3 regions of the Micromonospora sp. NPDC049891 genome follow, and region 2 is predicted to be linked to each of the others. Evidence: riboswitches for the same ligand, from Rfam matches in the RefSeq annotation. Region 2 holds a riboswitch; each other region holds the start of a gene.

Region 1 (2,260 bases), on a different contig from region 2:
CCAGCCCCGCGTACGGTTCCTGCTCCCCCATGATGTCCCCTCGTACAGGCGTCAGACGTCGCGGTCGATGTCACACGTGATCATCGCACCGTCACTCACCACCGCGCCCCCACCCGGCCGACCCGCCGCGACAGACGACGCGCATGGCCTTCGTCGGCCGGGCGAAGCAGCACGCCCCGTACGCCTGACGTACCCGACACGGAAGCCCTCGGCCAGCAGGCCGAGGGCTTCCGTTCGCCGTGGGAACGACGTGATCAGGCCGAGTAGCCGCGGGTGGCGGCCCAGTTGGCGAGGTCGATGGTGCTGAGCCAGTACGACGGGTACGAGGCGTCGGCCGAGTCGGCGATCTTCACCAGCCGGCCGGAGTCCTTGTAGCCGACCACGGCGACGTAGTGCCCGCCGGGGAAGGAGTGCCAGCGACCGTCGGTGTCGGTGGCGGTGCCGGCGACGTTCACCACGACACCCCGCCCGTCGGTGACGGCGGCGACGACATCCGCCTGGAGCTGGTCCATCTGAGCCGGGGTGGCCGCACCGCCACGGATCATCGTGGTCTCGTACGGGTCGCCCTTGACGACGGCGTTGAGGACGCGGGTGGTGTCCTCGGCCGAGTTGGTGCCGGCGAACGTGGTGCCGAGTTGGCTGGCCAGGGCGTCCTGGCTACGGGCGACACCGGCGGCGCTGAGCGCGTTGCGTACCGCGGCGGGACCGCAGTAGTAGCCGTTGATCTGAGCCTGGTGGTCGTACCCGAGGACCTTCGACGCGGGCGGCTTCGGTGCCGCCTTCTTGGTTGTCAGGTCCGGGTCCGGGGTGGCCGCGCTGGCCTTCGGCGACGGCGAGGCGGTGGTGCTCGCCGGTGCCGCGCTGGTCGGTGCGGCACTGCTCGGCGCGGCGCTGCTGGGCGCGACGGTCGACGGCGCGACCTCGGCCCGGCTCGGCGCGACCTTTGGGTCACCGCGCAGCTCGGTGGCGGCGGTGGTGGCCTGCGTGGGGGCCGGGGTGTTCCCGGTGCCGGCAAGGGCGGCGCCGGTGCCGGTGGCCAGGACGAGCGCGACGGCGGAGCCGGCGACGATCTGGTAGGGGCGTTCGGTGGCCAGCCGACGGAGCCGGCGGGAGAGGGTGTGCTTCACGGATTCCTCCACGGACTGAGGGGAGAACGGCACACCGGCTCCGGCGGTCAGGTCGGCAGCAGGACGCCGACGACCGCCCGGGTGAGCGGGACAGGCCGTTCAGGGGTACGCCCGGAAAGCCCGGGCGGTGGCGATGACCGGGGTCAGCTCGCGGCGGTCGGGCCGGCGAGCACGGGCACCGCGGTGCCGTGGAGGCGGGGGAACAGGGGGATCACATCGAACCGCACGAGGGTTGGAACTCCTTCCGTCACCGCCGACCGGGTTAGCTGACGGATTCGGGCGGGAAGACGCCCTACCGCGGGCCGAGGCTCGCGGATTCACCCCAGTGGTGCAGTGGGTCCCCGGTTCGTGAGATCACGATTGAGCGGGTCGGTACGGCGTCGCCTCTTGCGATCGGTTACCGCACCGGACGCGCTGACACTACTGGCCGGTCACCTCGAAGCCAACCCACTCTGACCTGCTTAAACATGATCCAGTGCGGCGATTTTCGGGTATCCGGGAACTGGCGTCGCTCAATGGGACCGACGGCATTCGGGGCACCTTCGGGTGACAACCGGACGAGTGGTGGACACTGCCGACGGATTTTGCTGCGGTAATGGTCTCAACTACGAACAGTGACCGATTTTCCGGCCGCTGTGACCCAGCTCACGAAATTTCAGCCCAGTCGAGCTGGCCGCCAGCGCAGCACCGGGCCGGGACGCCTGACGGCGATCCGACCGGGCACGGGCGGCAGGTCCGGTCGGAGTCGCTCAGCGGCCGCGTACGCCTCGGCGGAGAGGGAGCGGGCGGCCTCGGTGGCCAGTTCCGCCGCCCGCCACAGGTCACGCTCCCGCTCGGCGGCCGACAGGTAGGCGGCCAGGCGGTTGTCGCGTACCACCCGGGCGAGGACCACCTCCTGTTCGACCGGGTGCCGCCGGGGATCCCAGCCGGACCGGCGCGCCAGCACGTCGCTGAGCTGCCGGGCGGTCAGGTCACCACGCCAGTGGGCCGCCATCGCGGCACGACGCAGCCAGCGCTCCCGGGCCGCGTACTCGGCAGGCGTCCGGGGGGTGCGCGGGGTCGGTAGCCCGGCGACGCCGGCCAGCCGTCGGGCGACGGAATCCGCCTCGTCGTACCCGGCCCAGGCTTTGTCG
Region 2 (2,260 bases):
CCTGAACACCGCCACCGCACCTCCGACCGACCGCCCCGCCTGACGACGAGGGCCGTCCCGCCAGCTGGCGGGACGGCCCTCGGTGCGTCGTGTCGGGCGATCAGAGCAGTGACACGTGGACGTGGTCCGTGTGGTTGGACGGGCCGCTGTAGGAACTCCAGCGTTCCGTCGCCGCGAACCAGATCTGCCGGTTCCAGATCACGTAGTAGACGCCCAGCCGGTCGGCGTTGCGGACCAGGAAGGCCGCCAGGTTGTTGCCGTAGATCCGGGTGTCGTTGTTGTGCCACGGGCTGAAGCCGCTGTTCTGCAACGACCAGTCACAGGCCCGGCCCTTGGGGTGCTCGAACTTGTCGCCCGGGCGGAAGCAGCCGACGAACCGGTTGAACCCGGCCCGCTTGACCTCCTTGTACATGTGCAGCGTCCGCGGCGTGATGCAGCCCGACGTGGTGGGGTCGTTCTGGCTGCACGACTCCGGCTTCCAGCCGCCGTCCGAGGCCCGGTTCGGGCCGATCCGGGCCACTGGAGAGGTGGCGTCCACAAGTCCGCCGGTGAGGCCGACACCGCCGACCAGCCGGAGCGACTTCTCCGCCTCACTCTTCTTGCGCGCCATGTCGTTCGTCAGCTTCTTCTGCTCGCGCACCTCGGCGTCGAGCGCGAGCTTGGCCTGCTCGGCGCGGCGCTTGATCGCGTTGACCTCGCCCAGCTTCTTGCCGTTCACCAGGTTCAGCTCGTCCAGTGCCGAGGCCCGGTCGATGAACGAGTCCGGTGCACTGCTCTGCAACAACATCGCGATCGCGCCGACCCGACCCGTCCGGTACGACTGGGTGGCGATCTGGGCGACCTGCGGGGAGAGCGCGTCCAGGTCGGCCTGCGCGGCGCGGACCTCAACCGCCCGTTGGAGCTGCCGCTTCTTGGACTTCTCCAGCTTCGCCTTGGCCTTGGAGTAGTCCCGGTTCGTCGCCTCGATCAGATCGTTGAGCATCGGCGGGTCGTCATCGTGCTCCGCTGGCTTGGGGTCGTTCGGCGCGGCCATCGCCGGCATCGGACCGGCGAACACGGCGAACGCGGCGAACACGGCCACCACGGGTGTCAACCAGCGGCGTAGGGGTGCCGTCACTGTTTTCCCTTCCATCGACCGCCGACCGGGTTAGCTGACGGGTTCGGGACGGAAGTGGCCCCTACCGCTTTCGCGGATTCACCCCACGTACCTGGGTCCCCGGCTCGCCTGGCGGCGATTGGGCGGTGGCACCGCAGGCGCCGCTGCGCGCCTTCGGCGGTGACCGGCAGTGAGGTTACCCGACAGTCCATCTGTGCTTCTACGCCCCGAACCCGACGAGATGCGTCATTTCGTAATCGCGTTGAGTGACCAGCGACACGGTTTCGAGCCGCATCGGCAGGGGCGGTCACGTTGAGGAGTGTCACCATGTGGTGTCCGTGCTCCTGTCCGGGTCGGGCCACCCCGAGGGGGTGGCGGGGGATGTGTTTCGGGTGGGTGGGGTGCTGAGGGCGCGGAGCGCCTCGGCCCGGTCCGTCGCCGGCCGGGGAACCACGGGGGTGGGGTCACCGGTGGGGGCGCCGGCGTCGCCGCGCCCTGCGGTGGTGACCAGCGCGGCCAGCGCGGTGGTCAGTGGTACCGCGGCGATCAGACCGAGCGTGGCGACCACGCTTCGGACGATCTCCGTGGTGAGGAACTCGCTGGTCACGATCTGACCCAGCGCGCGGGAGTCCACGGTCAGCAGGAGCAGCAGCGGCAGCGAGGCGCCGGCGTACGCCAGCACGATGGTGTTGACCACCGAGGCGATGTGTGCCCGCCCGACCCGGGTGGCCGAGCGGTACAGCTCCCGGCGGGAGAAGTTCGGGTTGGCGTGGCGAAGCTCGGTGACGGCGGCGGCCTGGGTGACAGTGACGTCGTCGAGCACGCCGAGCGAGCCGATGATGATGCCGGCCAGCAGCAGTCCGTGCAGGTCGACGTCGGCGCGGAACATGGACAGGGTGGTGGCGTCCTCGCTGCCGAACCCGGTCAGATGGGTGGCCCCGGTCGCGGCCAACCCGAGCAGCCCGGTGAGCACCAGACTGGCGAGCGTGCCGAGCACGGCCACCGAGGTCTGTGCGGATATGCCGTGGGTCAGGTACAGCACCACGAACATGATCAACGAGGCGCCGACGATGGCGACCACGAGCGGCGGCTGGCCGGCGCTGATGCCGGGCAGCACGAAGGTCAGCAGGATGGCGAAGCTGGCGGCCAGGCCGCCCAGAGCGG
Region 3 (2,260 bases), on a different contig from region 2:
TGTCTGGGTGGGCGCCGGTCATGACCACCACCACGCTGCGGTGTCGAACGCCGCGCACCGCCACGTCGGCCGGTTGTGGGCTGCGTTCGCCCTGCTCAGCGTGCTGATGGTGATCGAGGCGGCAACCGCTCTGCGGACCGGTTCGCTGGCCCTGCTCTCCGACGCCGGGCACATGTTCACCGACGTACTCGGCATCGGGATGGCCCTCGCGGCCGTGGCCGCCACCCGGCGGGCCGACACCGATCCGCAACGCACCTTCGGGCTCTACCGGCTGGAGGTGCTCGCGGCCCTGGCCAATGCGGTACTGCTCTCCGGCGTCGCGGTGTACGTGCTTGTCGAGGCGGTACGCCGGTTTGGTGATCCGCCCGAGGTGCTCGCCGGCCCGGTACTCGTGGTGGCGGCACTCGGCCTGCTCGCCAACATCGCCGCGTTCGCTCTCCTGCGCCCGGGGGCGCGGGAGAGCATCAACCTGCGCGGTGCCTACCTGGAGGTGCTGGCGGACCTGCTCGGCTCGCTGGGCGTGATCGCGGCCGCCCTGCTGATCACCGTGACCGACTGGTGGTGGGCCGACCCACTGGTCGCGGTGGCGATCGCCACGTTCATCCTGCCCCGGACGTGGCGCCTGGGCCGGGCGGCGGTGCGCATCCTGGTCCAGGCCGCGCCGGAACATCTTCAGGTCACCGCGGTGCACGACCGGCTCGCCGCGGTACCCGGGGTGGCCGGTGTTCACGACCTGCACGTCTGGACGTTGACCTCCGGGATGGAGGTCGCCTCGGCGCACCTGACCGTCGCCCCCGGCGCCGACGTCGCCGCCGTGCTGGCGGCGGCCCACTCGGCGCTGCATGAGGACTTCCAGATCGAGCACGCGACCCTCCAGATAGAGCCGCGACCGGATCCTGGGGGCTGTGGGGCTACGCGGTGGTGACGGAAGCAATCCAGGAAAAGGACCTATTGTCCGTTTTGGTCTGTTCTACTAGTCAACAACTGAACACCAGGAGTAACAGCAGCTGCACCGGTCACATGGGCACCGGTAGGCTCGGACCCGGCCTCCGCCAGGCGGCACCCACCGGTGCCGGCGGCGGCCGCCGCCTAATCGCCCGCCAGGGCGAACCGGGGAACCATGTTCCTGGGGTGTATCCGCGTCAGCGGTAGGGATCTTCCGTCCCGAACCCGTCAGCTAACCCGGTCGGCGGCTGACGGAAGGACATGTGCATGCCAGCAGTGGCAACGGTAAGACCGGCCGCCCGTACGGCGGCCCTGATCGCGGCCGCGCTCGCCCTCACCCTCGGCGTCGCGCTGGCCCCCTTCACCCCAGCCGCCGCCGCACCGCAACCGTTGCGGGCGGCAGCCCCGGGCGATGTGGACGACGAGGGTGGCACCCCGGCACTCCGGGCCCAACTGGAGGCCGCCAGCAAGGGCTACCTCGACGCCAAGACCGCGCTCGACCGCTCGGTGAAGCGTCAGAAGCAGCTTGCCGAGCAGCTCAAGACGACCGAGAGCCAGGTCGCCGAGCGCGGCACCAAGGTCGCCCAGATCGCCGCGCAGGCGTACCGCACCGGGCGGTTGGGCGCCGCGTCGGCACTGCTCAACAGCGGGTCACCGGCGGGCTTCATGGACCGGGCGGCGGCGCTGGACGCGGTGGCCGCCAACGAGGACCGCGCGCTACGTGAGCTCCAGAACGCCCGGGACGAGGTCAGCGCCACCAAGCAGGCCCTGGACGTGGAGATCCAGGAGCAGCGCAAGCAGGTGGCCGTGATGGCCAAGCGCAAGGATCAGGCCGAGCGGGCGTTGACCGTGGCCATCGAGCGGGACGAGGCGGCCGAGCGGGCCGAGGCCGCCGAGCGGGCAGCCCGGTCACCGTCGCGCAGTGGCGGGTCGAGCCCCACCGCCAAGCCTGCTCCCCGCAACTCCGACGGGTCGTGGCCGTCGGAGTCGTGCAGCGTCAACGACCCCACCCCAGCCAACGGCTGCATCACCCCGCGCACCCTGCACGCGCTCAAGCAGGCCAAGTCGGCCGGCTTCACCCGGTACGTCTCCTGCTACCGCTCCGGCGGCTCAGGCGAGCACCCGAAGGGGCGGGCCTGCGACTTCGCGGCCCAGAAGAACGGCTTCGGCGGGGACGCGACCGGCGGCGACCGGACCTACGGCAACAACCTGGCGGCGTACTTCGTGAACAACGCCGACCGGCTCGCCGTGCTCTACGTGATCTGGTACAGGCAGATCTGGCTGCCCAGCAGCGGCTGGAAGTCGTACAGCGGCG

The links. Region 2 has a riboswitch for cyclic di-AMP ahead of AB0I71_RS01435 (hypothetical protein). Riboswitches for the same ligand answer to the same signal wherever they lie in the genome.
Region 1: another riboswitch for cyclic di-AMP. It lies ahead of AB0I71_RS08885 (C39 family peptidase); the one in region 2 lies ahead of AB0I71_RS01435 (hypothetical protein).
Region 3: another riboswitch for cyclic di-AMP. It lies ahead of AB0I71_RS11465 (hypothetical protein); the one in region 2 lies ahead of AB0I71_RS01435 (hypothetical protein).

Annotation. Positions count from the first base shown of each region.
Region 1 is NZ_JBFAML010000005.1:41,576-43,835, forward strand. It holds gene AB0I71_RS08880 (class I SAM-dependent methyltransferase) at 1-31, opposite strand, end outside; gene AB0I71_RS08885 (C39 family peptidase) at 255-1,139, opposite strand; cyclic di-AMP (ydaO/yuaA leader) riboswitch at 1,364-1,504, opposite strand; gene AB0I71_RS08890 (hypothetical protein) at 1,783-2,260, opposite strand, start outside.
Region 2 is NZ_JBFAML010000001.1:282,467-284,726, forward strand. It holds gene AB0I71_RS01435 (hypothetical protein) at 101-1,117, opposite strand; cyclic di-AMP (ydaO/yuaA leader) riboswitch at 1,121-1,252, opposite strand; gene AB0I71_RS01440 (YibE/F family protein) at 1,419-2,260, opposite strand, start outside.
Region 3 is NZ_JBFAML010000007.1:38,458-40,717, forward strand. It holds gene AB0I71_RS11460 (cation diffusion facilitator family transporter) at 8-925, shown strand; cyclic di-AMP (ydaO/yuaA leader) riboswitch at 1,077-1,208, shown strand; gene AB0I71_RS11465 (hypothetical protein) at 1,213-2,260, shown strand, end outside.